2 regions of the Variovorax defluvii genome follow, and region 1 is predicted to be linked to the other one. Evidence: riboswitches for the same ligand, from Rfam matches in the RefSeq annotation. Region 1 holds a riboswitch; the other holds the start of a gene.

Evidence for each region. Region 1 has a riboswitch for glycine ahead of ABEA07_RS25990 (D-amino acid dehydrogenase). Riboswitches for the same ligand answer to the same signal wherever they lie in the genome.
Region 2: it holds a riboswitch for glycine, as region 1 does, so the genes downstream of both, gcvT (glycine cleavage system aminomethyltransferase GcvT) here and ABEA07_RS25990 (D-amino acid dehydrogenase) in region 1, are expected to answer to the same signal.

What each region holds. Positions count from the first base shown of each region.
Region 1 is NZ_BAABGJ010000081.1:90,176-101,225, reverse strand. Features, by position in the region: gene ABEA07_RS26025 (TonB-dependent receptor) at 1-2,280, shown strand, start outside; gene ABEA07_RS26020 (copper chaperone PCu(A)C) at 2,309-2,797, shown strand; gene ABEA07_RS26015 (PhaM family polyhydroxyalkanoate granule multifunctional regulatory protein) at 2,864-3,625, shown strand; gene ABEA07_RS26010 (FIST signal transduction protein) at 3,660-4,928, shown strand; gene ABEA07_RS26005 (M20 aminoacylase family protein) at 5,026-6,204, opposite strand; gene ABEA07_RS26000 (tripartite tricarboxylate transporter substrate binding protein) at 6,270-7,253, opposite strand; gene ABEA07_RS25995 (LysR family transcriptional regulator) at 7,367-8,251, shown strand; gene ABEA07_RS25990 (D-amino acid dehydrogenase) at 8,270-9,538, opposite strand; glycine riboswitch at 9,628-9,733, opposite strand; glycine riboswitch at 9,738-9,841, opposite strand; gene ABEA07_RS25985 (FAD-dependent oxidoreductase) at 9,883-11,050, opposite strand, start outside.
Region 2 is NZ_BAABGJ010000015.1:202,451-220,301, forward strand. Features, by position in the region: gene ABEA07_RS09910 (hydantoinase B/oxoprolinase family protein) at 1-227, opposite strand, end outside; gene ABEA07_RS09915 (MFS transporter) at 308-1,597, opposite strand; gene ABEA07_RS09920 (putative hydro-lyase) at 1,627-2,442, opposite strand; partial or broken gene ABEA07_RS09925 (LysR family transcriptional regulator) at 2,513-3,417, opposite strand; gene denD (D-erythronate dehydrogenase) at 3,475-4,491, shown strand; gene ABEA07_RS09935 (TRAP transporter substrate-binding protein) at 4,535-5,506, shown strand; gene ABEA07_RS09940 (TRAP transporter small permease) at 5,591-6,085, shown strand; gene ABEA07_RS09945 (TRAP transporter large permease) at 6,165-7,442, shown strand; gene ABEA07_RS09950 (hypothetical protein) at 7,671-8,552, shown strand; glycine riboswitch at 8,591-8,692, shown strand; glycine riboswitch at 8,706-8,818, shown strand; gene gcvT (glycine cleavage system aminomethyltransferase GcvT) at 8,852-10,027, shown strand; gene gcvH (glycine cleavage system protein GcvH) at 10,061-10,432, shown strand; gene gcvP (aminomethyl-transferring glycine dehydrogenase) at 10,452-13,355, shown strand; gene ABEA07_RS09970 (YciI family protein) at 13,595-14,017, shown strand; gene ABEA07_RS09975 (YciI family protein) at 14,108-14,788, shown strand; gene ABEA07_RS09980 (RNA polymerase sigma factor) at 14,785-16,080, shown strand; gene ABEA07_RS09985 (hypothetical protein) at 16,419-16,904, opposite strand; partial or broken gene ABEA07_RS09990 (RHS repeat-associated core domain-containing protein) at 16,901-17,851, opposite strand, start outside.

The DNA.
Region 1 (11,050 bases):
GTCGCGCCCGCGGCGGCCCAGACCGCATCCCCGCCCGCCGACACCGTGCCCGAGCGCGTCAAGTCGCTGGGCATCGTGACAGTCACCGGCGGCCAGCCGAGCTCGCTGCCCACGCAGATTCCCACCACCATCGAGGGCGTGACGCGCGAGGAGATCGAGACCCGCATCAACGCCACCGACAGCGAGGACGCGCTCAAATACCTGCCCAGCCTGCTGGTGCGCAAGCGCTACATCGGCGACTACAACCACGCCATCCTGTCGACCCGCGCCTCGGGCACCGGCAACAGTGCGCGCTCGGCGGTCTATGCCGACGGCATCCTGCTGTCCAACTATCTGGGCAACGGCATTGCCAACGGCACCAACTACGCCCCGCGCTGGGGCCTGGTCACGCCCGAGGAGATCGATCGGGTGGACGTGATGTACGGCCCTTTTTCCGCGGCCTACCCCGGCAATTCGGCCGGCGCGGTGGTCGACTACGTGACGCGCATGCCGACCCAGCTGGAGGCCCACGTCAAGGCGGGCTACTTCTCGCAGCCCTTCGCGCTGTACAACTCGCGCGACCGCATCGACGGCTGGCAGACCAGCGCTTCGCTGGGCAGCAAGAGCGGCGACTGGTCCTGGTGGATCGATCTGAACCGTACCGACAGCCGCGGCCAGCCCCTGACCTTCGCCACCGCCACCGTGGCCTCGGGCGTGCCCGAGGCCCCCGGTCGTGGCGGCACGCCGGTGGCCGGTTTCGTGCCGGGGCTCAACACCACCAACATGCCCTGGTACATCCTCGGCACCGGGAGCGCCTATCGCACGGTGCAGGACCATGCCAAGCTCAAGCTGGCCTACGACTTCTCGCCCACGCTGCGCGCGACCTATACGCTGGGCTGGTGGCAGAACACGTCCGAGGGGCGGCCCGAGAGCTACCTGCGCGATGCCGCCGGCCAGCCGGTCTTCAGCGGGCCGGTCGGCATCGCCGGGCGCGGCTACACGGTCGCCCCGACGGCATTCGGGTTGACGAACGACATGCAGACGCACTCCATGCACGGCCTCTCGGTCAAGAGCAACACCCAGGGCGAGTTCGACTGGGAGCTGGCCGCGAGCCTCTACGACTACGCGAAGGACCGCCAGCGCGCACCGACCGTCGCACTGCCGCTGGCCGCCGTCGGCGGGACCGGCACCTTGCAGGACCAGGACGGCACCGGCTGGAACACGCTGGCGGCCAAGGGCACCTGGCGGCCCCAGGGCGTGGGTGGCGCGCACGTGGTGGATTTCGGCATCGGCCGCGATGCCTACAAGCTCGCCATCGCGAAGAACAACGTTCTCGGCAACTGGCTGGACGGGCCGGCGCTGCCAGGGTCGCCGGTCAGCGACGTGGGCGGCCGCACGCAGACACTGCATGCCTGGGTGCAGGACAGCTGGGCCTTCGCGCCGCGCTGGAAGGCCGTGCTCGGCTTGCGCTACGAGGACTGGAAGGCCAGCGAGGGCTTCACCGCCACCGCGAGCAGCCGCCAGGCCTATGCCTCGCGCGGCGAGTCCCATCTCTCGCCGAAGGCGGCCTTGGCGTACCAGCTCGCGCAGGACACCGTGCTCAAGGCCTCGCTGGGCAGGGCGGTGCGCTTTCCCACCGTGGGCGAGCTGTATGGCGCCACCTCGGGCGGCGCGCTGTCCTTCATCAACGACCCGGCCCTCGAGCCCGAGAAATCATGGACCGGTGAGCTCTCGGCCGAGAAGGACCTGGGACACGGACTGGCGCGCGCCACGCTCTTCCACGAGACGACGCGCGACGCGCTCTACAGCCAGTTGATCCCGAACTCGACGGTCTCGCGCGTGCAGAACATCGACAAGGTGCGCACCACCGGCCTGGAGCTGGCCTACACCGGGCAGGATGTGCTGGCCAGGGGCCTGGACCTCGGGGGCAGCCTGACCTACGCCGATTCGAAGATCGTGGCCAACGCTGCCTTCCCCGCCAGCGTGGGCAAGTGGCAGCCGCGCGTGCCGCGCTGGCGCGCCACCGTCTATGCGAGCTACAAGCCCGATGTGCGCTGGGCCTTCACCGTGGCCGCGCGCTACAGCGGCCGCCAGTATTCGAGCCTGGACAACAGCGACGTCCATGCCGACGCTTACTTTGGCGCCAGCCGCTACTTCACCGTCGACCTGCGCGTGCGCTACCAGATCGACAAGCGCTGGTCGGCCGCCTTCGGCATCGACAACGCCAACAACGACAAATACTGGAACTTCCACCCCTACCCGCAACGCACGTACAGCGCGGAGCTGCGTTTCGATCTTTGATCCACACTTCTTTCCCGGAAACCCTGCCATGAACCATCGTCCTTTCTCCCGCCGCATCGTCCTCTCCCTGCTCCTGGCCGCGGCCGGCAGCGCCCTGGCGCAGGGGCCCGCGCCCGTCGAGGTGCGCGACGCCTGGGCCCGTGCCACCGTCCCCGGCCAGAGCGGCACCGGCGCCTTCATGAAGCTCACGGCGCCCGCGGGCGCGCGCCTGGTGGGTGCCTCCACACCGGCGGCCGGCGTGGCCGAGGTCCACGAGATGAAGATGGAGGGCGACACCATGCGCATGCGCGCGCTGGACCACAGCCTCGAACTGCCCGCCCACCAGACCGTCGAGCTCAAGCCCGGCGGCTACCACCTGATGCTGATGGACCTGAAGAAGCCCCTGGCCAACGGCAGCACCTTGCCGCTGACCCTGCAGTTCGAGGACGCGAAGGGTCAGAAGAGTTCGCTGGACCTGACGTTGCCGGTGCGTGCCGGCGCCACGCCGGCGCCGGCGGGGCACATGCACAAGCACTGAGCGCGGTCTCAAGTCCCGGCGCTTGGAGTAAGCTGGCCGCACGACAACTCTGTTCGAGGAGATCCCATGAGTGACGCCAAGCCCTTCGCTTTCAGCCAGTTCGTCCCGGGCTTCGATTTCCTGCAGAGCCTGGCGAGCGGTGCGGCGGGCGGCAGCGGCGCCGCGCCCGGGCTGCCCACGATGTCGAGCTGGGTCGCGCCGACGCTGAGCGTGGAGGAGGTCGACAAGCGCATCCAGGAACTCAAGGCGGTGCAGTTCTGGCTCGAGCAGAACGGCCATGCGCTCAAGGCCACCATCCAGGCGCTCGAAGTGCAGAAGATGACGTTGTCGACCCTGCGCGGCATGAACCTGCGCATGGAGGATCTCGCGAACGCCTTCACCCGGCCGGCGGCGCCGGCACCCGCCCCGGCTCCGGCAGCGCCCGCTCCTCGGGCTGCGGCGCCCGAACCGCCTCCAGCACCCGAACCCGAACTCGAGGCCGAGGCCGCGGCCGCATCGGAACCGGCGGCCCCGGCACCCGCGCCCAGGCGCGGCGCCAAGACCAAGCCGGCCATGGCCAACGGCCCGGACGCGGCGGCCGCCGGCGGCGTGGTCGACCCCTTGCAGTGGTGGGGTGCGCTGACCCAGCAGTTCCAGCAGATCGCCAGCTCGGCTTTGCAGGATGCTTCGCGCCTGAAGATGCCCGCCGTGGCCCAGCCGCTGGCGGACGCGGTGGGCCAGGCCATGGGTGCGGCAAGCCCGCCTGCGAAGGCGCGCCCTGCCACCCAGAAGGAGCCTGCCAGGCGCGCGGCGGCCAAGAAGACAGCGCCGCGCAAGCGGACGCGCTGAGTCCCTTTCAACCCACGCCGGGGAGCACGAGACCATGAAGCTGTTTCCGACGGGCCACGCCACCCACCCTCAATGGCGCATGGCGGCCGGGCTGGTGCTCGCGCAGCTTCGGGCACAACTGGCCCTGCCGGACTATGCGCACGCGCCCACGCTGGGCCTGCTCTACATCACGGACCACTACGCAGCGGACGCGCAGGAGATCCTGGACCACCTGGGCGCCGAGCTGCCCGAAATCACCGATTGGTCCGGCACCGTCGGCATCGGGGTGGCGGCCAACAACGCGGAGTACTTCGACGAGCCGGCCCTGAGCGTCATGTTGTGCCAGCTGCCCAGCGACCAGTACCGCGTGTTCTCCGGCGTTGCGCCGCTGGCCGGCGCCGAAATGAGCGGCTTCTCGGCCCACACGGCGCTGGTGCATGCCGACCCCGCCACGCCGGACCTGGCTGAACTGGTCGCCGAGATGGCGGGGCGCACCGACACCGGCTACCTCTTCGGCGGCCTGTCCTCGGGTCGGGCCGGCGCCCTGCAGTTCGCGATCGGCGGCAACGGCAACATCCGCGGCCACGGCGCGGCGAGGGGCGTGTTTTCGGGCGGCATGTCGGGTGTGGCCTTCGGCGAGGGCGTGCGGCTGGTCTCGCGCGTCACCCAAGGCTGCCAGCCGGTGTCGCGCGAGCGGGTGATCACGCAGGTGGAGGGCAACGTGCTGCTCCAGCTCGATGGCGAAGCGGCACTGGAAGTGCTGCTGGCCGAGTTGGGCGTGTCGCTCGCCGAGCCGCACCAGGCCATCGAGGCGGTGCGCGCCACGCTGGTCGGCCTGGTCGATGCGGGCAGCGACGGCATCCGGCGCACCGGCGATCTGGGTGCCGACGTGCTGGTGCGGCACATCATCGGGCTCGATCCCACGCGCCGCGGCATCGCCATTGCGGACCGGGCCGAGGCCGGCATGCGCATGAGCTTCGTGCGGCGCAACGCCCAGGCCGCGCGCGCCGACCTGATGCGCATCTGCGCCGAAGTGCGCGAGGAACTGGAGCCGGAAGAGCAGACCCTCGCGACCGCACGCGCGGTCGCGGCCGGTGAGGCGGAGGCCGCCCCGCACCCGGCGCGGCGCATCGCGGGCGCGGTGTACGTCAGTTGCTCGGGCCGCGGGGGACCGCATTTCGGCGCGCCGGGCGCGGAGTTGCAGATCGTGCGCCATGCGCTGGGCGACGTGCCGCTGGTCGGCTTCTTCGCCGCCGGCGAGATCGCGCGGCATCACCTGTACGGCTACACCGGCGTGCTCACTGTCTTCACGGCCGACGACTGAAAAAACGTCATCGTGGAACACTTTGCCGGGCCGCTGGTGTTGCCCCCGGGGAGGAGGTCGGCGGACCCCACGAAGTGGGGAAGCCCGGGGGGAGAACTCAATTCAGAAAGCGTTCGGCCAGCAGCACCCAGTAGGCCGCGCCGATCGCGACGTTGGCGTCGTGGAAGTCGTAGCCCGGGTTGTGGACCATGCAGGCCCCGTGGCCGTCGCCCTCGCCGGCGCCGTTGCCGATCAGCAGGTAGCTGCCGGGGACGCGCTCGAGCATGAAGGCGAAGTCTTCGCTGCCCGGCAAGGCCGGACCTTCCAGGGTGACGCGCTCGGGGCCGAGCAGCTCCAGGGCCACCTGGCGGGCGAAGTCGGTTTCGGGCTTGGTGTTGACCAGTACCGCATAGCCGGGCCGCCAGTCGACCTGCGCCCGCACGCCAAAGCTCTCGGCCTGCGCCGCGATCAACGACCTGATGCGTTCCTCCAGCCGCTTGCGCACCTCGCGGTCGAGCGCGCGCACGCTGAGTTCGAGCGTGGCGGTCTGGGGGATCACGTTGTTGGCCTTGCCGGCGTGCACCGCGCCGACCGTCACCACGGCCATCTGGAGCGGGTCGATGTTGCGCGACACCACCGTCTGCAGCGCCATCACGATGCTGGCCGCGGCCACGATCGGGTCGGCGGTGCGGTGGGGCAGGGCGCCGTGGCCGCCGATCCCGGTGAGGGTCACGGTCGCGTAGTCGGAGGAGGCCATGGCCGGGCCGTCGCGCAGGTACAGCCGCCCCTGCGGCATGCCGGGCATGTTGTGCATCGCGAAGATGGCGTCGCAGGGGTATTTGTCGAACAGGCCGTCTTCCATCATCCGCACCGCGCCGCCGCCGCCTTCCTCGGCCGGCTGGAAGATCAGGTTCAACGTGCCGTCGAAGCGGCCGCGCACGGCCAGGTGCTCGGCCGCGGCCAGCAACATGGCGGTGTGGCCATCGTGGCCGCAGGCATGCATCACGCCGGCGTGGCGGCTGGCGTAGGGCAGGCCGGTGGCCTCGTCGATCGGCAGGGCGTCCATGTCGGCGCGCAGGCCGAGGCGTCGCTGCCCCTGGCCGCGCACCAGCCGGCCCACCACCCCGGTGCCGCCGAGGCCGCGCTCGACCTCGTAGCCCCAGGATTCGAGACGCTGTGCAACCAGCGCCGAGGTGCGGTGCTCGTCGAAGCCCAGCTCCGGATGCTGGTGGATGTCGCGCCGCAATGCGATGAAGGTGTCGGCCTGCGCGTGCAATTGATCGAGAAGCGTGCTCATCGGGGTACCTCGCCTTCGGCCGCGGCATTCGCCTTGGAAACGGTCCTGCGGCTCATGTGTTCAGCTTACTGCGGCTGCAGGTTGATGGACCTGGCGATCTCCCGATAACGGGAGGTCTCCGTCTCGAAGAACTTCGCCGCTTCGGCCAGTGTCATCGGCGCGGAGGCGACCTGCGTCTGGGCGGCCAGTTGCGTGCGTACGCCTGGATCCTTGAGGGTCGCGCCGATCGCCTTGTGCAGGCGCTGCACCACCTCCTCCGGCGTGTTCTTCGGCACCATGAAACCGCTCCAGGTCTTGTAGGCGAAGTCCTTGAGCTCCTTGCCTTCGCTGACGGTGGGCACGTCTTTCAGCAGCTCCGAGCGCTGCGCGCCGAGCTGGCCGATCACCTTGAGGCGGCCCTGCTCGGCCAGCGCACCCATGGCGGCGCTGTACACCAGCACGGCGAAGTCGACCTGCCCGCCGCCCAGGTCCTGCAGCAGCGGGGCATTGCCCTTGTAGGGGGCGTGCATGAGCTTGATGCCGGTCTGCAGCTGCACCTTCTCCAGGAGCAGGTGGTAGAGCGAGCCGACGCCGACGCTGCCGTAGCTCAGGGGCTTGTCGGGCGATTTGCGGGCCAGCGCGATCAGCTCGTCGACGCTGTTGGCCGGCAGGTCCTTGCGGGCCACGAAGACCATGACCGCATCGGCCACGGGGTGCACCAGGCGGAAGTCCTCGGCCTTGAGCTTCACGGCCGCATTGGCCAGCGGCGAGAGGATCACTTCGTTGGGAGAACCCTGGAAGATGTAATGGCCGTCGGGCGGTGCCGCGAGCACCTTCTGCGCCGCCAGCGCGCCGCTGACGCCGCCGAGGTTTTCCACCAGCACCTGCTGTCCGAGCTCCTTGCCCAGCGGCACGGTGAAAATGCGCCCCGTCGCATCCGAGGGTCCGCCGGCCGGGTAGGGGACCATGAGCGTCACCGGCTTGGATGGATAGGTCTGGGCGGACGCCGCACCGGCGGCGATCAGCAGGCCGCCCAGCAGCAGGCGCGAGCGTTGGAAGAGCGAGGTCATCGGGGCTCCAGGGGTGGGTTGCCGCGAATCGTAGGAGTTGTGAATCCCAACGTCCAATGCATTGTTGTCTGCATTAGCATGAGTTCGATGCAATGTTTTCGGAGGCCCCGTCCATGACGCTGGTCCAGCTCAGGCACCTGATCTCGCTCGCGCAGACCGGCTCCTTCAGCCAGTCCGCGCAGGCCCTGCACCTGACCCAGCCGGCGCTCAGCCGGAGCATTCGCGCGCTCGAAGAGGAACTGGGCATGCCGCTGTTCGACCGCATCGGCCGCCGCAACGAGCTCACGGCCTTCGGGCGCGAAGTGCTGGAGCGCGCGCGCCATCTGGTGTTCGAGGCCGACGCACTGCGCGACAGCGGCCGGCAGCTGCGCGAGGGGGAGGGCGGTCTGGTCCGCATCGGCATGGGCTCCGGGCCGGGCGCGATGCTGATGACACCCTTCCTGATGCACATGGCGACGCGGCACCCGAAGGTGCGTGTCGCGGTGGCACGCGGCGGCACCGACATGCTGGCGCAGTCGTTGCGCGATCGCCTGCTCGATGCGCTGGTGGTGGATGTGCGCTCACTCAGGCCCGCACCCGATCTCGCGCTGGGCCTGGTGCGGGAGATGCGCGGCACCTTCATGTGCCGGCGCGGGCATCCGCTCACGCGGCTGCGCAAGGCAGTGCGCTTCGAGGCGGTGCAGCGCTATCCGATCGCCTCCACGCCGCTGAGCGACGAGGTCGCGCGCACGTTGGTCGAGGCCTATGGGCCCGAGGCGCACCCCGCCCGCTGCGTGACGGTGCAGTGCGAGGAAGTCCCGAGCCTGGTCGAGGTGGTGCGGCGCAGCGATGCGGTGCTGCTGGCGATCCGCGCGGCGGCTGCGGACCTGGTCGAGTTGAAGATGGATCCGCCGATGGATGGCGTGGCGCGCTTCGGCCTGGTCACGTTGCGCCGGCGCACGGAAGCGCCGGCGCTGGGCATCCTGCGATCGCTGATGCAGGAGCTCATGCGCGATTGAACGCGCGGCGGTACAGGCTCAGGCGCCGGCGAAAGCGAAGTCGACCTCGGGCTTCAGCCCGCTGACGATGCGTGCGATGGATTTGCCCGAGCCGCAGGCATGGGTCCAGCCCAGGGTGCCGTGGCCGGTGTTGAGGAACAGGTTGGACAGGCGGGTGCGGCCGATCAACGGGACATTGCTCGGCGTGGCGGGGCGCAGTCCGGTCCAGAACTGGGCCTGCGTGGTGTCGCCCGCGCCGGGGAAGAGCGCTTCGACGCGCCGCACGATGGCTTCGCAGCGCACACGGTTGAGGTCGCGGTCGTAGCCGTTGAGTTCGGCCGTGCCGGCGATGCGCATGCGGTCGCCGCTGGGTGAGGTGTAGCGGGAGAACACGAGCTTGTACTCGTCGTCCGTCAGCGAGACCTGGTAGGCCTTCGCAGAGTCCTTGACCGGGAGCGTGACCGAGTAGCCCTTGGCCGGGTAGATCGGCAGGCGGATGCCCAGCGGTTCGGCGTAGAGCGGCGACAGGGAGCCCATCGCCAGCACGACGGCATCGCCGCGCACCCGCTGGAAACGGCCCTCGCTGTCCGTGGCCTCGACATGGTCGATCGCGCCGCCGGCTTCGCGCAGCGCGGTGACGGTGTGGCTCATCAGGAATTTCACGCCGTCCGCCCGAGCCAGCGCCTCCAGCTCGCGCACGAAGCGGTTGGCATCGCCCGACTCGTCCGCCGCCGTGTAGGTGGCGCCGGCAAGCTGCGGGCGAATGTGGGCGAGCGCCGGTTCGATCTGCACGGCTTCGTCGGCCGATATCACGCGGCGCTCGCAGCCCAAGGCGCGCATCTGCTCGGCCGGCGCCAGGGCGGCGTCGAACTCCTTCTGCGTGGTGTAGAAGTGCAGGATGCCCTGCATGCGCTGGTCGTACTGGATGCGCTTGTCGCTGCGCAGCTCCTGCAGCAGCGCGCGGCTGTAGGTGCCCAGGCGCACGATCTGCTCGATGTTGCGGCGGGTGCGCGCCGGTGTGCATTCGCGCAGGAAGGACAGGCCCCAGCGCCACTGGCGCATGTCCGCGCGCAGGCGGAAGAGCAGCGGCGCGTCTTCCTTGCCCAGCCATTGCAACACCTTGAGCGGTGCGCTCGGGTTGGCCCAGGGTTCGGCGTGGCTGACGGAGATCTGCCCGCCGTTGGCGAAGCTGGTTTCGGCGGCCGGGGTGGCCTGCCGGTCGATGACGGTCACGTCGTGGCCGAGCTGGCGCAGGTAGTAAGCGGAGGTGACGCCGAGCAGGCCGGCGCCGAGAACGATCACATGCATTTCGAGAACCTTCGAAGTGGCGGTGCTCGAACGCGATGGAACGGAAAGCCTGCGATGAAGAACAAGCAACCAGACCGCGCGTCCAAGTTGCCGCTCCCCCTGTCCTCGGTACCTGAGAGATTCATCCGCTGCGCCCGCAACGGACTTGCTCCTTCGGTGCATCGCGCTGGGCGATGGCTCTCCAGACGGCTTTGACAGTTGGTGCAGTACAGGCCCGCTTGCGCGAGCCGACCTGAGCGTTTATGGGAGTTTGCGCCTTCGGTGGGGCCGCCTGCCGGCAGCCCGCTCTCCTGCATTGGGGCGGATTGTAGGGGGCGCCGGCCTCAGCACCAAGCGTCGCGTGTCTACTGGCGCCGGAACGCGAACTCGACCTCGGGCCGCAGGCCGCTGACGATTCGGGCGATCGACTTGCCCGCGCCGCAGGCCCGGATCCAGTTGCGCGAGCCCGGTGCGGTGTTGAGGAAGAGGTTGCGCAGCCGCGTCTTGCCGATCATCGGAAGCCCGTTGCGGGGGACGGCCAGCGTGGCAGTCTCGAAAGCGGCGCGGCCCGTGTCGACCGCGCCGGGCAGCAGGGCCTCGACGCGCCGGAGCATCGCGTCGAAACGGTCCGAATCGGGCTCGCCTTCGTCCTCGCGGCGGGCGCGCACGCAGCGGGAGACGCGCAGGCCATCACCCGCCGGCGTCTCGACACGGCGGATGTGCAGGCGGCCCTGCCGGTCGTGCAGCATCATGCGCGGCGCGCGCGTGGCATCCAGGATCGGCAAGGTCAGGATGTACTCCCGTTGGAAGTCGAGCGGCATCGGGATGCCCAGCTTCTCCGAGTGGACGACGCTGGAGGCCCCCAGGGCCAGGACGTAGGCCTGCGCCTCGAGCCTGACGCGGCGGCCGGACGCGTCCAGGGCCTCGACGTGGTCGACCCGGCCGGATCGTTCCTCGATGGAGAGCACCTGGTGCCGCGTCAGGAAACGCACACCTGCCGCGCGGCAAAGGAACACCAGGCTGGCGGCGAACTGAGCCGGATCGCGCGAGGCCGCGTCGTCGGTCGCGTGGGCGGCGCCGGCCACCGCGACACGCGTCGCCTGCAGGGCCGGTTCCAGGTCCAGTGCTTCGGCGGTCGACAGCAGTCGTTCCTCGCAGCCCAGCGCATGCCAGCGGGGCTGGCCGCTCATCCGGTTCTGGAAGGCGCGCTCGTCGGTGTACAGGCTCAACAGGCCCGCGCCGCGCGCGCCGGTGGGCACACCTACCTCGTCGCGCAGGGCGCGCGCGCTCGCGCGGCTGTAGGCACCGAAGCGCACCAGGTGTTCGAGCGGCTTCTGGTGCGACGACGGGCCGAAGGCGCCGTCCAGAACCCGGTTGATGCGGCGGCGCACATGGCGGCCCAACGCTTGCCAGCCGAGGTGTTCCGCTTGGCGCGCCGCCACCTGCTGCAGCAGGCGCGCGGCGTCCGGGTCCGGGGTCGTCTCGACCAGGCCACGGGCCTTGGCCGCCGGTGTGGCATGACGGTCGACCACG
Region 2 (17,851 bases), on a different contig from region 1:
TTCACGCACTCGACCCGCTCCGGCGTGACCCGCTCGCCCGGGCCCAGGCCCAGCAGGCGGCGGATGCCCTCGACGGCGGCGTCGCGGTACTGCTCGGGGTTCTCGGACAGCAGCTTGAGGGTGTGCAGACCGCCTTCGGGATCGCGGCCGACCAGGTCGGTGAAAGTACCGCCGCGGTCGATCCAGAACTGCCAGCGGGAAGTCGAAGAGATGGGATGCTTGCTCATGATGAAGGAACGATGGGGTCGCGGAGGGACAGGGCGACCCTCGAGGGCCGCCGCATCACGGAGGAGAAAGGAAAGCGGGATCAGTTCTGATGCAGATCGCGGCCGCGTGTCTCGGGGAGGCACAGCGCCACCACCACCACGATCGCATAGGCCGCCGCCGCGCACACCCCGATCGCGGTGCCCAGCGGCATGTGCAGCCGGTCGCTCAGCACGCCCACCAGCGCCGGGAAGGTCGCACCGATGCCGCGCCCGAAGTTGTAGCAAAAGCCCTGCCCCGAGCCGCGCAGTTCATTCGGGAACAGCTCGGCCAGGAAGGCGCCCGCGCCGCTGAAGATGCCCGACATGAAGAAGCCCAGCGGAAAGCCCAGCACCAGCATCAGCCCGTCGGTGATCGGCAGCAGGGTGTAGGCATAGACCAGCGTGCCGGCGCCGACCGCGAACAGGATGAAGGCCAGCCGCCGCCCCAGGCGGTCCGACAGGTAGGCGCCGCACAGGTAGCCGAGGAAGGCCCCGACGATGAACATGAACTGGTAGCCACCCGAGCCCAGCACGGTGAGGTGGCGTTCGTTCTTGAGGAAGGTCGGCAGCCACACGCCGATGGCGTAGTAGCCGCCCTGCATGCCCGTGAACAGCAGGCTGGCCAGCACCGTCGTGCCCAGGATGCCCGGCTTGAAGATGGCGAGAAAGTTGCCGCTGCGCTCGCCGCGCGCCACCGCGGCGCGGGTCTGCACGTAGATCTCCGGGTCGCGGATCGAGCGGCGGATGAAGACGATCAGCACCGCCGGCAGCAGGCCCAGCAGGAACATCACCCGCCACGAAACCTCCGGCGGCAGGAAGGAGAACAGCGCCATCGACACCAGCACCGCCGCGCCCCAGCCGATGGCCCAACTGCTCTGCACCAGGCCCACCGCCTTGCCGCGGTAGGCCGGGCGGATCATCTCGGCGATCAGCACCGAGCCCACCGCCCATTCGCCGCCGAAGCCCAGGCCCTGCAGCGTGCGAGCCACCATCAACTGGCCGGGCGTCTGTGCCAGGCCGCAGGCGAAGGTGAAGATGGCGAACACCAGGATGGTGAGCTGCAGGATGCGCACGCGGCCGTAGCGGTCCGCCAGGATGCCGGCCAGCCAGCCGCCGAGGGCCGACGCCACCAGCGTGGCGGTGCCGATGAAGCCGACCTCGGTCTTGCTCATGCCCCACAGCGTGAGCAGGATCGGCGTGACCAGCGGCAGCGTGTAGTAGTCGAAGGCATCGACCGCGTAGCCGCTGAAGGAGGCGGCCAGGGTGCGCTTCTCGTTGCGGTTCAGCGTGCCCAGCCAGCTGCGGCCGGCCGAGGTCTCGCCTCCCGAGTGAACGGGGTCCAGGGTGCTCATCGTGTCTCCTTGCTTTCTTGGGAATCGGCCTAGAAGCAGGCCAGGTGGTGGTGCAGCAGGTCGGTGACCAGCATCGCGCCGGGCGCATGGGTGATCGCGAAGGGCAGCCGCGCCTGCGCCAGCGCGGCCTGGGGTGTGACGCCGCAGGCCCAGAACACAGGCAGCTCGTCGGGCATGACATCGACGGCATCGCCGTCATCAGGTGCACCGATCGCGCGGATGCCGATCAGCGCAGGGTCACCCAGGTGCACCGGCGCACCGTGCACCGCGGGAAAGCGCGAGCTGATCTGCACGGCGCGGATGGCGTCCGCTGCGCGAAGCGGGCGCATCGACACCACCAAGGGGCCACGGAAAGGGCCGGCCGGCACGGTCTGGATGCTGGTGCGGTACATGGCCACGTTGCGTCCCTGCGCCACGTGGCGCAGCGCGATGCCCTCGGCCAGCAGGCCGTGCTCGAAAGTGAAGGAGCAGCCGATGACGAAGCTCACCAGGTCCTCGCGCCACAGCGCGGCGACGTCGGTGGGCTCGTCGGCCAGCTCGCCGTCACGCCAGACGCGGTAGCGCGGCAGGTCGCTGCGCAGGTCGATGTCATGGCCGAGCGCCGGCATGGACGGATCGCCGGGTTCCGAGACGCCCAGCACGGGACAGGGCTTGGGATTGGCCTGGCAGTAGCGCAGAAAGTCCGCCGCATGTCTTTGCGGCAGGATGACCAGGTTGGCCTGCACGTGCGCGGCGGCCAGGCCGCTGGTGTGCGATTGCAGCCGGCCATTGCGGGCGGCGAGGCGGACGGCCCGGGCGCTGCTCGATGCGCCGGGCGCCTGGAAGGGTTGTTGAAGACTGGACATGGGCGTTGAAGGGTGGATGAGGCGGATTGTGGGAATCCGCCCGCCGGAACGCCAACGCAAAGTTTCTTGCTCAGCTCATCGATTTTTTCGATGAACCGGCACCGTGCGTGGCATGCACCACCGCAGAGCCCAGGGCCGCCTCCGGCAGGGGCGAGGACGGGTCGTCCCGGTAGCTCGCATAGATCGGCAGCGGCTCCAGTGCGTCACTGCAAGGGAGCACCCGCAGCGGCAGGCGCCGCGCCAGCGGCTCGACCACGGCGCGCGGCAACGTCGCGATGCCGAAGCCGGCTTCCACGAGCTGCGCCATCGCGGAGATCGAGGAGATGGCATGCACCCGCGGCGCCGGGCCCCCGGACTCGCGGAACAACTCGAGCAGTGCGACGTGCGGCTGGGAGCCGCGCTGGAAGGTCAGCAGGTCCAGCGCCAGCAGGTCGGGCAGCGTGTAGCGGCGGCGGCGATGCAACTCGCGGTTTCCGACGAAGCACATCGGCATCGACGGCACGGCGCGGGTGCGCACGCCGTCGCCCGCAGCTGGCAGGGCGGCGAAGACGAGGTCCTGCTTGCCGCGCGGAGCTGGTCGACCAGGACGGGTGTGGTTTCTACCGTGAGCTCCAGTTCGAAGTCGGGGTAGGTGGCCTGCATGTGCTTGAGCCAGCCCGTGAGCCAGCTGTGGACCACCGACTCGATCGCCCCTACGCGCAGGACCGTTTCGCGGGCGACGCCGGAGCCCATCTCGGCCTTGATGTGCATCTGCATTTCGAGCAGGCGCTGGGCGAAGGCGTGGAAGCGTTGGCCGGCGACCGTGAGGCGGAACTGCTTGTCTCTTCGGTCCAGCAGGAGGACGCCCAGCTCGCGTTCCAGGGCCGCTATGCGGCTGGAGAGGGCGGATTGCGTGAGGTGGAGTTTTTCTGCGGCGCGGGTGACGCTTTTGAGGGCGACGGCCCAGTGGAAGGCTTCTACGAAACGCAGATTCATGGTCGGATCTCGAACAGAGCAAGCCTGGGATTAGACTGCCCCTCAGAAGGAGACACCATGCACATCGTCATCACCGGCGGCGCCGGCTTCCTGGGCGCTCGCCTGGCCCGCACCCTGCTCGCCACCGACACCCTTTCATTGGCCGGCGATTCCCCCCAACCCGTCACCCGCATCACCCTGGTCGACCGCGCCCCACCCCCCGCCGACCTCGGCGCCGAAACCCGCATCACCCCCGCAGTGGGCGACCTCAACGCCCAACTGGCCGACCCCGAAGCCACGTACTGGCAAAGCGCCCATGCCGTCTTCCACCTTGCCGCCGCCGTCAGCGGCGAGTGCGAGGCCGACTTCGACCTGGGCATGCGCAGCAACTTCGGCGCCACGTACGCCCTCCTCGAACGCCTGCGCGCCCTGGGCACGAAGCCGCTGCTGGTGTTCTCCAGCTCGCTGGCCGTCTTCGGCCACTCCCCCGAGCAGCCGCTTCCCGACGTGATCGAAGACGACACCCTCCCCACCCCCCAATCCAGCTACGGCATCCAGAAGTTCATCGGCGAGCAGCTGGTCGCGGACTACACCCGCAAGGGCTTCATCCGCGGCCGCAGCGTGCGCCTGATGACCGTGAGCGTGCGCCCCGGCCGCCCCAACGGCGCGGCCTCGAGTTTCTTCAGCGGCATGATCCGCGAGCCGCTGGCCGGCGTGCGCGCCCCCTGCCCCGTGCCCGACGACACGCCGGTGGCGCTGGCCTCCCCCGCGCGCACCATCGAAGGCATCCTCCGCGCCGCCGAAGCCAGCGACGCCGAATGGGGCCCGCGCACCGCCCTCAACCTGCCCTCCATCAGCCTCACCGTGGGCGAGATGGCCGCGGCGCTGGAGCGCGTGGCCGGCCCGGCCGCCACCGCCCTGCTCGACCGCACGCCCGACCCCGCCATCCAGCGCATCGTCAAGACCTGGCCGGGCCGCTTCGAGGCACGCCGCGCGGCCGGCCTGGGCCTGGCGCCCGACGCCAGCTTCGAGCAGGTGATCCGCGACTACGTCCGTGAAAATCCCGACGCTGTGAAGCTGCCCGTCAATGCATAGTCATACGTTTGGAAAACAGCTCATCTTGACAGGAGACTCCCTCATGAAGTTGAACCGACTGGCCGCCGGCCTCGTCCTCGGCCTCGGCATGGCCTGTGCCGCCTTCGCGCAGACAGCCATGAAAATCAGCATCTCGACCGCCCAGAACTCGCACCAGGGCGTCGCCATCGACACCTTCGCGAAGGAAGTGGCAGCGCGCACCAACGGCCGCTACAAGATCGAGACCTTCTACAACGGCTCGCTCGGCGGCGAACGCGAATCCATCGAAGCGGTTCAGCTCGGCACGCAGGAGCTGGCCTTCTCCTCGACCGGTCCGGTGCCCAACTTCGTGCCCGAAGCCAAGATCCTGGACGTGCCCTTCCTGTTCCGCGACAAGGCGCACGCACGCGCCGTGCTCGACGGCCCGATCGGCCAGGAGCTGCTGACGAAGTTCGACGCCAAGGGCTTCAAGGCACTGGCATGGGCCGAGAACGGCTTCCGCCACATGACCAACAGCAAGCGGGACGTGAAGGGGCCGGAGGACCTCAAAGGCCTGAAGATGCGCACGATGGAAAACCCCGTGCACATCGCGGCCTACAAGGGCCTGGGAATCATCACCACGCCGATGGCCTTCCCGGAGGTCTTCACCGCGCTTCAGCAAGGCACGGTCGACGGCCAGGAGAACCCGCTGCCGGTGATCATGTCGGCCAAGTTCTCGCAGGTGCAGAAGCACCTGTCGCTGACGGGGCACGTCTACTCGCCCTGCATCTTCCTGATGAACAAGGCAGCCTTCGACAAACTGAGCGCGGCCGACAAAACCGCGTTCCTCGAGGCCGCGAAGGTGGCGGCCAAGGCCAACCGCGACCGCGTGGACCAGGACGACGCCAACGGCGTGAAGGAACTGCGCGCCCAGGGCATGACCGTGATCGAGAACGTCGACAAGGACAAATTCGTGGCCACGCTGGCGCCGGTCAACGCAGAGTTCGAGAAGCAGTTCGGCAAGGCCAACCTCGACAAGATCCGCAACTACAAGTGAGCATCCTGCCGCGCTGATCCGCAGCGCACGCCCGCGCAGCCACGGCTGGCGGGCGTTTTTTGTTGATTCCCGAGTGCATCGCCCATGAAATCCGCCTTCCTCCGACTCGACCGGTGGACCACCTCCCTGGCCATGGCCGTCGCCTGCTTCATGCTGGTGGTGGCTTCTGCGCTGGGCGTGTTCCAGATCGTCACCCGCTTCGTGCTCGAACAGCCCGCCGAATGGTCGGAGATCCTGATCCGCGTCAGCCTGATCTGGATGGTGTTCATGGGCATTCCCACCGCGTTCCGGCAAGGCGCCATGGTCAGCGTCGACGTGCTCTACCGCTGGAGCCCGCCGGCGATGCGGCGCCTGCTCGATTGGCTGGTATGCCTGGCAGCGCTCGCGCTCATCGCGGTCATCGTCTGGTGGGGATGGGACTACGCGCAGCGCGGCGGCGTGCAGACCATGGCGGGCCTGGAGTCGGTCTCGATGTTCTGGGCGTACGTGGCGATGCCGGTGGGGGGGCTGTTCAGCGTGATCGGGATCGTGGGCAACCTGATCGATCCGCAACGCCAGGAACTGGAGACGGCGCAATGAGCGCCGCTCGGCCGCCCGAAGGCGCGAAGGCCCCCTTGGGGGGCAGCGCAGTACACGAAGTGACAAGCGTGGGGGTCCTATGACACCCGTCATGGTCACCACGATGGTGGTGTGCTTCGCGCTCACCGTCTCCGTCGCCGTCTCCATCGGCCTCGCCTCGGTGGTCGGCATCCAGGTGTCGAACGCCAACATGCTGATCTCCGTCAAGGAGATGTTCAACGCCATCAACAAGTTTCCGCTCGCCGCCATTCCCTTTTTCATCCTGGCCGGCAACCTGATGGAAACCGGCGGCATCTCGCGCCGCCTGGTGGACTTCGCCAAGAGCCTGGTCGGCGGCGTGCAAGGCGGCCTGCCCATGACCTGCGTGCTGACCTGCATGATCTTCGCGGCGGTGTCGGGTTCGTCGGTGGCCACCACCTTCGCCATCGGCGCGATCCTGATTCCCGCGCTGATCAAACATGGCTATCCCACCAGCTATGCGGCGGCGCTGCAGGCCACCAGCGCGGAGCTGGGCGTGATCATCCCGCCTTCGATCCCGATGATCCTGTACGGCGTGAGCGCCGAGGTGTCGATCGGCGAACTGTTCATCGCGGGCTTCGGCCCGGGCATCCTGATCAGCCTGGCGCTGATGGCCTTCGTCTACGTCTATTGCAAGTTCAAGGGCCTGGGCAAGAACGACGGCGATGGCCGCCTGGGCGTGGGCGTCGCGACCTGGCGCGCGGGCTGGGCGCTCCTGATGCCGGTGATCATCCTCGGCGGGATCTACGGCGGCATCTTCACGCCGACCGAGGCCTCGGCGGTGGCGGTGCTCTATGCACTCATCGTGGGCACGTTGATCTACCGCGAGATCAAGCTGCCGCAGCTCTACACGGTGCTGCGCAAATCGGTGATCTCCTCCTCGGTCATCATGTTCATCATCGCCAATGCGGGCCTGTTCGCCTTCCTGATCACCCGCGCCGGCGTGCCGGAGGCCATCGGCCACTGGCTGGAAGGCGTGCTGCGGTCCCCGACCATGTTCCTGCTGGGCGTGAACGCGGCGCTGTTCGTCATCGGCATGTTCATCGAGACCAGCGCGGCCATCATCGTGCTCGCCCCCATCCTGGCGCCGGTGGCGCTGCACTTCGGCGTTGACCCGGTTCACTTCGGGCTGATCATGGTCGTCAACCTCGCCCTGGGCATGATCACGCCGCCCTTCGGCGTCAACCTGTTCGCGGCCTGCACCGTGGCGCGCATCTCTCTGGATCGCATCGTGGGACACCTCGTGCCCTTCGTGCTGGTGATCCTGGCGTGCCTCTTGGTGATCACCTACGTGCCCGGCATCTCCCTGGGGCTGCGCGACCTGGTCTACGCCAAGTAGGCACGGCTTCCACAGGCCGTTACACGCTCGCTGCCACACGGCGTCTCGGCCGACACGGGAAAGCGCTCATCGCATGAATAGTCGCTAGGATGGCGGCACGCGCCATGCGTGCCGCCGGCGTGGCCGTTTCCGCTTGCAGGGAACGCGCCGCCGGTGAGAATGCATGGGACGAACCCGCCGCTTCTCTTTCTTCCCTTGCAAGGCATGACGAGCTACGGATTTGTTCATTTGGAATTCGGCGACCGGCATCGAGACCGGTCGCTGCTGGTATTGGAGGCGCTGCGCAGCCGGCTGGCCCAGAGCGGCGATCGCTTCTCCCTGACGGTGGTCGACAACGCCGGCGCGAGCGGCGCGCTCACCTGCCCGGGCTTCGATGAGGCCGTCCTGGTGCCGGGCGACAACAGCAACCGCGAGTTTTCCGGCTGGGACAGCGGCGTCAAGGCCCTGCTCGGCCGCGCCGAGGCGCCGGACGTCTGGATCTTCTCGAACGACACCGTCGGGTCGAACCATGCGTGGAGCGAGCGCCGGCTGCAGCACTTCGGCGGTGAGATCCGCAAGCTCGCGCTGCATTCGGGCCCCTGGCTCTTCGGCGAGATCAACGACTTCCCGCGCTCGACCATGACGCCGCTGGGGCCGCTGCTCGAATGGGTGGCGACCTACTGTTTCGCGATGAACGACACCTTGCGCCGCAAGCTGGGCACGCTCTCGCCCGACAACGCCCTGCTCGATTCGCTGGTGAACGAGCGCTACGAAGCCGGCCGGGGGCTGTTCCGCGAGCACGTGGACGCGGCGTACGTCGATTTCGTGTCCGCCTGGCTGATCGGCGACGAGCGGGAAAGCCACGACAAGAAGCGGCGCTTCAAGTGGGACCACGAATGGCACAAGGCCAGCCCGCTCGGCACGCACAACTTCGAGGACCTGCGCATGAAGGCGCGCTGCTGCCTGTCGGAAAGCATGCTCAGCGTGCGTGCCCGGCAATTGGGCGCCGACATCCGCTCGCCCTACGACGCGCGCAACGCGCGCGAGCACGTGCGGCGCTCCATGCAGTTCCTGGCGGACAAGCTGTGGGAGAAATTCCTTCTGCGCCGCATGCGCCTCGAGCGTTCCTGACACAGGCGCTCACGATTCCGGCACGGCTTTCCCGTACACTCGCCCGGTCAGGAGAGCGCTCTGCGATGCAGGGCCGCCGAAGGCGCAGGGCCCCGAAGTCACGGGCCCGAACGCTCAGGCAAAAGGACTGACGAGGCGCCCGCTGACCCCGGGCGTTTCCTTGCTGGAGAGAGGCGGCCGCGGCGTTCGCGCACAGGCCGTCCACCGAAGGAGCAAACCCCGATCGTGGGGCGAATCTCTCAGGTAAAGCGGACAGCAGGGGTGGCCCATGGCTTCGGCCATGGATCCGGACTGCCCCCATGGAGAGTACCTTGGCCTCCGCTTCCGACACCGATCTGCAAAAGACCCCGCTTCACGCCCTGCACCTCGAACTGGGCGCCCGCATGGTGCCTTTCGCCGGCTATTCGATGCCGGTCCAGTACCCCGCCGGCCTGATGGCCGAGCACCGCCACACGCGCACGGCCGCCGGCCTGTTCGACATCTCGCACATGGGCCAGCTGCGCCTGTCCGGCCCCGATGCCGCCGCCGTCTTCGAGACCCTGATGCCGCAGGACGTGATGGGACTCGCGCCGGGCAAGCAGCGCTACGGGCTGCTGCTGGACGAGCAGGGCGGCATCCTCGACGACCTGATGTTCTTCAACGAGGGCGGCGACTCGATCTTCGTGATCGTCAACGGCGCCTGCAAGGCCAGCGACATCGCCCACATCCAGGCCCGCATCGGCCAGCGCTGCCAGGTGCAGCCCCTGCCCGACCAGGCGCTGCTGGCGCTGCAGGGGCCGCAGGCCACCGCCGTGATGGCGCGCCTGTCTCCCGGCAGCGAGAAATTCGTCTTCATGACCGGCGGGAAGCTGCAGATCGGCGGCATCGCCGCCTTCGCCACCCGCAGCGGCTACACCGGCGAGGACGGCTTCGAGATCTCCGTCGCCGCGCAGGACGCCGAGGCCCTCGCCCGCCTGCTGCTGGCGCAGCCCGAGGTCCAGCCCATCGGCCTGGGCGCGCGCAACTCGCTGCGGCTCGAAGCCGGCCTGTGCCTCTACGGCAACGACATCGACACCACGACCACGCCGGTCGAGGCAGCGCTGACCTGGTCGATCCAGAAGGTGCGCCGCAGCGGCGGCGCACGCGAAGGCGGCTTTCCGGGCGCGGCGAAGGTGCTGGCCCAGCTCACCGCGGCCGACGGCGCCGCCGGCCATCTCGACCACGACACGCTGAAGCGCAAGCGCGTCGGCCTGGTCGCGCTGGAGCGGGTGCCGGTGCGCGAGGGCACCCCGCTGCAGTCCTTCGAGGGCCATGCCATCGGCCAGGTGACCAGCGGCCTGCTCGGCCCCACCGTGGACCGCCCGATCGCGATGGGCTACGTCGCCCTGGCCTACGCCGGGCTCGGCACCCGCATCCAGGCCATCGTGCGCGGCAGGCCGGTGCCCATGGAGGTGAGCACGATGCCCTTCGTGCCGCCTCACTACTACCGCGGTTGAGCCATTCCTGTTTCTTTCCCTAGGAGCCATTCCATGACCATCAAGTACACCAAGGACCACGAGTGGGTGAAAGCCGAGGGCGACACCGCCACCGTCGGCATCACCCTCCATGCGCAGGATGCGCTGGGCGACGTGGTCTTCGTCGACCTGCCGCAGGTGGGCCAGGGCTACGCGCAGGGCGAGGTCGCCGGCGTGGTCGAGTCGGTCAAGGCCGCGGCCGACGTGTACATGCCCATCGCGGGCGAGATCACCGAGGTCAACGAGGCGCTGCGCGCCGACCCCTCGCTCGCCAACAGCGCACCCGAGGGCGAGGGCTGGTTCTTCAAGCTGAAGATCGCCGACGCCTCGCAGTTCGAAGCCCTGCTCGACAAGACCGCCTACGACAAGCTCGCCGACGAAGCCTGAAGCCTTTTCTTTTTCTCCCATGCCGAAGTCCTCCCTGCCTACCCTGCCCACCCTCGCCGAGCTCGAGAACGCCGGCGAATTCATTGCCCGCCACATCGGCATCGAGGCCGAGGACGAAGCCCGCATGCTCGCCGCGGTCGCCTCCAGGACGCGCGCCGAGCTGATCGACGGCATCGTGCCGCCGGCGATCCGCCGCAGCCGCCCGATGCAGCTGCCGGCGCCCACCACGGAGTCCGGCGCACTGGCCGAGCTGCGGGCCATCGCCGCGAAGAACAAGGTGGCCAGGAACTTCATCGGCCAGGGCTACTACGGCACCCACACGCCCGGCGTGATCCTGCGCAACGTGCTCGAGAACCCGGCCTGGTACACGGCCTACACGCCCTACCAGGCCGAGATCTCGCAGGGCCGCATGGAAGCGCTGGTCAACTTCCAGACCATGGTGTGCGACCTCACCGGCATGGCCATCGCCAACGCGTCCATGCTGGACGAAGCCACCGCCGCCGCCGAAGCCATGACGCTGGCGCGCCGCAGCGTCAAGAGCAAGAGCAACGTCTTCCTGGTCTCGGGCGACTGCCATCCTCAGACCATCGAGGTCATCAGGACCCGCGCCGCGCCGCTGGGCATCGAGGTCAAGGTCAGCACCGTCTCCGAGACCCTGCCGCACCTGATGGCCAGCGGCGCCTTCTTCGGCGTGCTGGCGCAGTATCCCTCCACCACCGGCCACGTGCACGACCTGCGCCCGCTGGCCGGCCATGCGCACCAGTGCGAGGCCGCCTTCTGCGTGGCCGCCGACCTGCTGGCGCTCACCCTGCTGGCGCCGCCCGGCGAATGGGATGCCGACATCGTCTGCGGCACCACCCAGCGCTTCGGCATGCCCTTGTGCAACGGCGGCCCGCACGCGGCCTACCTGGCCTGCCGCGACGACTACAAGCGCTCGCTGCCCGGCCGACTGGTCGGCGTCAGCGTCGACACGCAGGGCCGCCCGGCCTACCGGCTGGCGCTGCAGACGCGCGAGCAGCACATCCGGCGCGAGAAGGCCACCTCCAACATCTGCACCGCGCAGGTGCTGCCGGCGGTGGTGGCCAGCATGTACGCGGTCTACCACGGGCCGGAAGGCCTCACACGCATCGCCCAGCGCGTGGCCGCCTTCACCGCCATCCTGGCCGATGGCCTGCAGCAGATGGGCCGGGAGATCGTCAACGGCACCGCCTTCGACACCCTCACCGTGCTGACGGGCGAGGACACGCCGAAGATCCTGGAGCGCGCCGAGGCCGCCGGCGTCAACCTGCGCCAGGGCCTGCAGCAGCACCTGGGCATCTCGCTGGACGAAACCACCACGCGCGCAGACATCGAGAGCCTGTGGGCGCTGTTCGTGCCGGCCGGCACGCCGATGCCGCGCTTCGACGCGCTGTCGGGCACGGCCGGCTCGCGCATCCCGCTGGACCTGCGGCGCACCAGCGGCTTCCTCACGCACCCCGTCTTCAACACCCACAAGAGCGAGACCGCGATGCTGCGCTACATCCGCAGCCTGTCCGACAAGGACCTCGCGCTCGACCGCAGCATGATCCCGCTGGGCAGCTGCACCATGAAGCTCAACGCGACCAGCGAGATGATCCCCATCACCTGGCCCGAGTTCGCGAACGTGCACCCCTTCGCCCCGGCCGAGCAGTTGCGGGGCTATGCGGAGCTGGACGCGCAACTGCGCGCCTGGCTGTGCGAGGCGACGGGCTATGCCGGCATCAGCCTGCAGCCGAACGCCGGCTCGCAGGGCGAATACGCCGGGCTGCTGGCCATCAAGGCCTTCCACGAAGCGAAGGGCCAGGGCCACCGCAACGTCTGCCTGATCCCCTCCTCCGCGCACGGCACCAATCCGGCCAGCGCGCAGATGGCGGGCATGAAGGTGGTGGTGACGGCCTGCGACGCGCAGGGCAACGTCGACATCGACGACCTGCAACGCGCCTGCGAGCAGCACCGCGACGACCTGGCCGCGGTGATGATCACCTACCCCAGCACCCACGGCGTGTTCGAGACGCGCGTGAAGGAGCTGTGCGAGATCGTGCATGCCCATGGCGGCCGGGTGTACGTGGACGGCGCCAACATGAACGCGCTGGTCGGCGTGGCCGCCCCGGGCGAGTTCGGGGGCGACGTGAGCCACCTCAACCTGCACAAGACCTTCTGCATCCCGCACGGCGGCGGCGGCCCCGGCGTCGGGCCGGTGTGCGTGGTCGAAGACCTGGTGCCGTACCTGCCCGGCCACGTGAGCGGCGGCATGCCGGGCCACGGCGTCGGCGCCATCTCCGCCGCACCCCTGGGCAATGCCGCGGTGCTGCCGATCAGCTGGATGTACTGCCGCATGATGGGCGCGGCCGGCCTGCAGGCCGCGACCGAGATCGCCATCCTGAGCGCCAACTACGTCAGCGCGCGTCTCAAGGACCACTATCCCACGCTCTACGCCAGCCCCAACGGCCACGTGGCGCACGAGTGCATCCTGGACCTGCGTCCGCTCAAGGACAGCAGCGGCGTCACGGCCGAGGACGTCGCCAAGCGCCTGATCGACTACGGCTTCCATGCGCCCACGCTGAGCTTCCCGGTGCCCGGCACGCTGATGGTCGAGCCCACCGAAAGCGAGCCGCTGGCCGAGCTGGACCGCTTCGTCGATGCCATGGTCGCCATCCGCGGCGAGATCCGCCGCATCGAGGAAGGCATCTGGCCGCGCGAGGACAACCCGCTGAAGAACGCCCCGCACACGGCCGACAGCCTGCTGGCCGCCGAGTGGACGCGGCCCTACTCGCGTGAACTGGGCGCCTTCCCGGTCGACGCGGTCCGGCAGGCCAAGTATTGGCCGCCGGTCGGGCGCATCGACAACGTGTACGGCGACCGCAACCTGTTCTGCAGTTGCGTGCCGGTGAGCGACTACGCCTGAGGCGCCCGCCTCGGGCCGCAGTGCCCATCGGGTCGTCTTCTCCCACATCCGACGGCCCGGCGTACACCTCGCACTCGAGCACCGCGGGGTGCTGAAAAGGTCCACGCCTCGGGCGCCGTTGCATCTGCTTGCAATTCGCCGCTGCACCCCTGTCGATCCGGCGGCCGCTGCTTCGACGTCTTCGTAGAGCCGCCGCCGATCGGCGCGGCTCGTTCCACTCAACGACAGGAGTTTCGACAATGCGATTCATGGTTCTTGTGAAGGCCAGCCAGGACAGCGAAGCCGGCGTGATGCCCACCGAGGAATTGCTCACCAAGATGGGCAAGTACAACGAGGAGCTGGTCAAGGCCGGCGTCATGCTGGCGGGCGAAGGGCTGCATCCCACGTCCAAGGGCGCCCGCGTGCGCTTCGAAGGCGACAAGCGGACCGTGATCGACGGTCCCTTCGCCGAGACCAAGGAACTGGTCGCCGGCTACTGGCTGTGGCAGGTGCGCTCCCGCGAGGAGGCGATCGAATGGCTCAAGCGCGCGCCCTTCGACGGCGGCGCGGAGGTCGAGCTGCGCCAGGTCTTCGAGATGGAGGACTTCGGCGCCGAGCTCACCCCCGAGCTGCGCGAGCAGGAAAAGCGCCTGCTGAACGAGATCGAGTCGCGCAAGGCCTGACCGGTCCGGCACGAAGGCCTGCCGGGCGAGCCTCCGGCGCCGGGCGCGAGGCGATATCCTTGCGGGTCCCCGGAACGAGGACCCCATTGGATGAGATTCGTGATCCTGCACGGCGCCGGCCCGCATGGCGCGGCCGCCCCTCTCCCCCCTCCCGGCACGCGCCCTGGCGCGGCCGTCCTGGAAAGCATCACGCTGGCCCCGGCGGAAGCGGGCGTGTGCATGGCACGCGGCAGCGGCGAGATGCAAAAGGTCGATGCACCCGTTGCCATCCCCGTGGCCGGTCTCAGCATCGTCGAGGCCGAGTCCCGGCAGGCCGTAGCCGACTGGCTCGGCGAGGCGACCCTGCACGGCGGCGAAGCCTGCTTCGAGATCCGCGAGACCGGCTGCGCCGGCGGCCTGGCCGGGGTGGACCCGAACGGCGCTGCCACGCAGCCGCGCTTTCTCGTTTTGCTCAAGGCCGACGCCGATACGGAGGCCGAATCCCCTGCCGACCCTGATCGACTGGCCGCCATGGCGCGGCGCAATGACGAGTCGGTGCGTTCCGGGACGCTGCTCGCCGGCGACGGCCTGCGCTCCACGGCGCGTGCGACCCGCGTGCGCGCGGGCAGCGGCCGCCCCAGCGTGCTGGACGGGCCCTTCGCGGAAACCAAGGAACTGGTGGCGGGCTTCTGGCTGATCCAGGCCGGATCGATGGACCAGGCCATGGCGTGGGTGCGGCACTATCCCTTCGCGCAGGACCGGCCGGAAGTCGAAATCCGGCCCGTCCGATGAGTGCGGACGAGGTCCACCGCCGCATCAACGCCGTCTGGCGCATCGAGTCGGCGAAGATCATCGGCGCCCTCGCGCGCATGGTGCGCGACATCGGCGCGGCCGAGGAGCTGGCGCAGGACGCACTGGTCGCCGCGCTCGAGCAGTGGCCGGCCCAGGGCGTGCCCGACAAGCCGGCCGCCTGGCTGATGCAGGCGGCCAAGCACCGCGCACTGGACCTGCTGCGCCGGCGCAAGCTGCATGCGGGCAAGGAAGACGAGATCGGCTACGAACTCGACACGCAGCACGCCATCGCCCAATCGGAGTTCGCGGAGGCAGTGGATGCCGCGCTCGACGACGATGTGGGCGACGACCTGCTGCGCCTGGTCTTCACCGCCTGTCACCCGGTGCTCTCGCCGGAGGCCCGGGTCGCGCTCACGCTGCGCCTGCTGGGCGGGCTGAGCACCGACGAGATCGCGCGCTCCTTCCTCGTGCCCGAGGCCACGATCGCCCAGCGCATCGTGCGCGCCAAGCGCGCCCTGGCCGCGGCGCGCGTGCCCTTCGAGGCGCCGCGCGCGGCCGAGCTGGGGGCTCGGTTGGCTTCGGTGCTGGAAGTGATCTACCTGGTGTTCAACGAGGGCTACTCCGCGACCGCGGGCGACGACTGGATGCGCCCCGCCCTGTGCGAGGAAGCGCTGCGCCTGGGGCGCATCCTGGCCGGCCTGATGCCGGACGAGCCGGAGGTCCACGGCCTGGTCGCGCTGATGGAGATCCAGGCCTCGCGCTCGGCCGCGCGCGTCGATGCGCAGGGCGAGCCGGTGCTTCTGCTGGAGCAGAACCGCGCGCGGTGGGACCAAGTGCTGATCCGCCGCGGCCTCTCCTCGCTGGAACGTGCCGAAGCGCTGGGTGGAGCGCTGGGCCCCTACGCGCTGCAGGCCGCCATCGCCGCCTGCCACGCACGCGCGCGCACCGCGGAGGCGACGGACTGGTCGCGCATCGCGTCGCTGTACGAGGCGCTGGCGCAACTGGCGCCCTCGCCCATCGTGGAGCTCAATCGCGCGGTCGCGCTGTCGATGGCGATCGGCCCGGCGGCCGGCTTGGCGCTGGTGGACGCACTGCGCGACGAGCCGCAGCTCCAGGGCTATCACCTGCTGCCCAGCGTGCGCGGCGACCTGCTGGCCAAGCTGGGGCGCAAGGCGGAGGCCCGCGCGGAGTTCGAGAACGCGGCTTCGCTCACGCGCAACGCGCGGGAGCGCAAGCTGTTGCTGATGCGGGCGCAGGCGTGTTCGGGGAGCCTGATGCTGCCGCCTCTCTGAGCCGGTGGCGCTTGTGCGTGTGCGTCCGAGGTCCACTCAGGAATCCGGGAAGCTTGTTCGGACGATCGGGGCCACCTCTTGCGCGACTGCTTGTAGGCATCAGTAGCAGCGATTGACCGCGCCACATCGCGTGCGGGCTCATACGCCTTCTTCCATCACGGTAAGGTGTCGCACACCATTCGGGGCCACCTGAGTTCTGGCGAGGTTGACGCTGCCGTTCTCCTTGAGTCGCAGCCGCGCCTACCGGAATCTTGGGCCCGTCATCGTGCTCGGCTCGCCCAAAGGTCCGTAGCTGCGCCAGCAATGAGCTGGCGGTTAGCGCGTCAGACGCTGTGCCCTCAGTAAGCCACGGATCCCCAATTCGGTCCTTGGATCTCAATCTTCATTCGCTGCTCATCGGTAGGCAGTTCCGAAAAGTCAAGCAGAAGCCTGTCCGCAAGATCACTTGTCACGAAGGCAAGAATGCCCTCTTCATTGACGGCAAAGTCGAAGCCCCACTGGATGGCCGAAAGTGATGGCACAAGTAGTGCCCCACAATCGATCGTTCGCGGCGTCCATACATAGATTGCCGAAGGGTTTGCGTCGTGCAACCTCCTCAGGAACGCCCCGAACCGTTCTGAGCCCCGATCCGAGAACAGAATATCGGTCGACACCGCCGCTTCTACCCCGCATTTCTGCCGAGCTGCCTGAAGATCAGCGGTCTGTTCGAGGCTCAGTAGATCGCCACACTGGACGGGACGTCCGGTCAATGCAGCAAGCTCTTTTAGGTATTCTTTCAGGTAAAGCCTCTGGCGAAGCTTCTGGCGTGTGGATGGCGTTGTCATTGGTAATCAACCTTGGACTTGTCGTTTGCGAGGGCAGGTCTTCCGTAGTTGTTCTGTCTCGTAGCACCACTTTCGGGGTCCGTCTTGACCCGACCGGCCTCCCAATGTGGCTGCCCAGCGTGGCTTCGATCCATAGTCTGCTGCTGGACGGACATACGCAGATTTCCGCCTCCTGGGGCAGGTACGTCATAGGAATACTCACGTCCAGACAGATTGCGAGACTGCGACACAGGTTGCTGACTCGTGGGTATGCCGGCATCACGCATCGCCTCTCGGCGCGCGGCCCGCGATGTAAGGGCTCCTGCTTCTGCTCCTTTTGCGCCAAGCCCTGAGCCGCCGTACCAACTTCCGCCAGCATAGCCAGCCCCACCACCACCTTCAAAGAGTTGATTGTCAAGGGGCCGTCTGCCTATCATGTTCCCTGCACCGGCGACCTGGAAGCTTTCGCTCGCAGCAATCATCGGACTGGTCGCTGGTGTCGCCATCGCGTCCCCGCCAATCCAGCTGATATCACCCGCCAGGGTGCTCAGTGCAGCACTGGCCCGAGCAGAACTCGCCCATGCCCCGAGCGACGCCAACCCCGTTGGGTCGATCCGGTTGATGGGGTTGTTGCCCACGTAGGTATATAGGTTGACGTCGTCCTGGTAGCCGATGGGATCGGTCTGCAGGAAACGGCCGAGGGCTGGCGAGTAGAAGCGCGCCTTGTAGTGGTACAGCCCCAGCTCGCCGATGAGCTGCTGGCCGTTGTAGCGGAACCTCGGGCCAGTCGCTGTGTTCGGCTCGCCGAAGGGCCCGTAGCTGTAGATGCCTGTGCTCGCCCCCGCGGCGTTGGCCGTCGCCACGATGCTGCCCAGGTGGTCCGCGTAGAGCCAGTTCTTGGCGGTGGTGCCCGCGCCTTCGTACCACACGATCGGCTCGTCGGTGCCAGGGCCGTGCACGTACCGTCT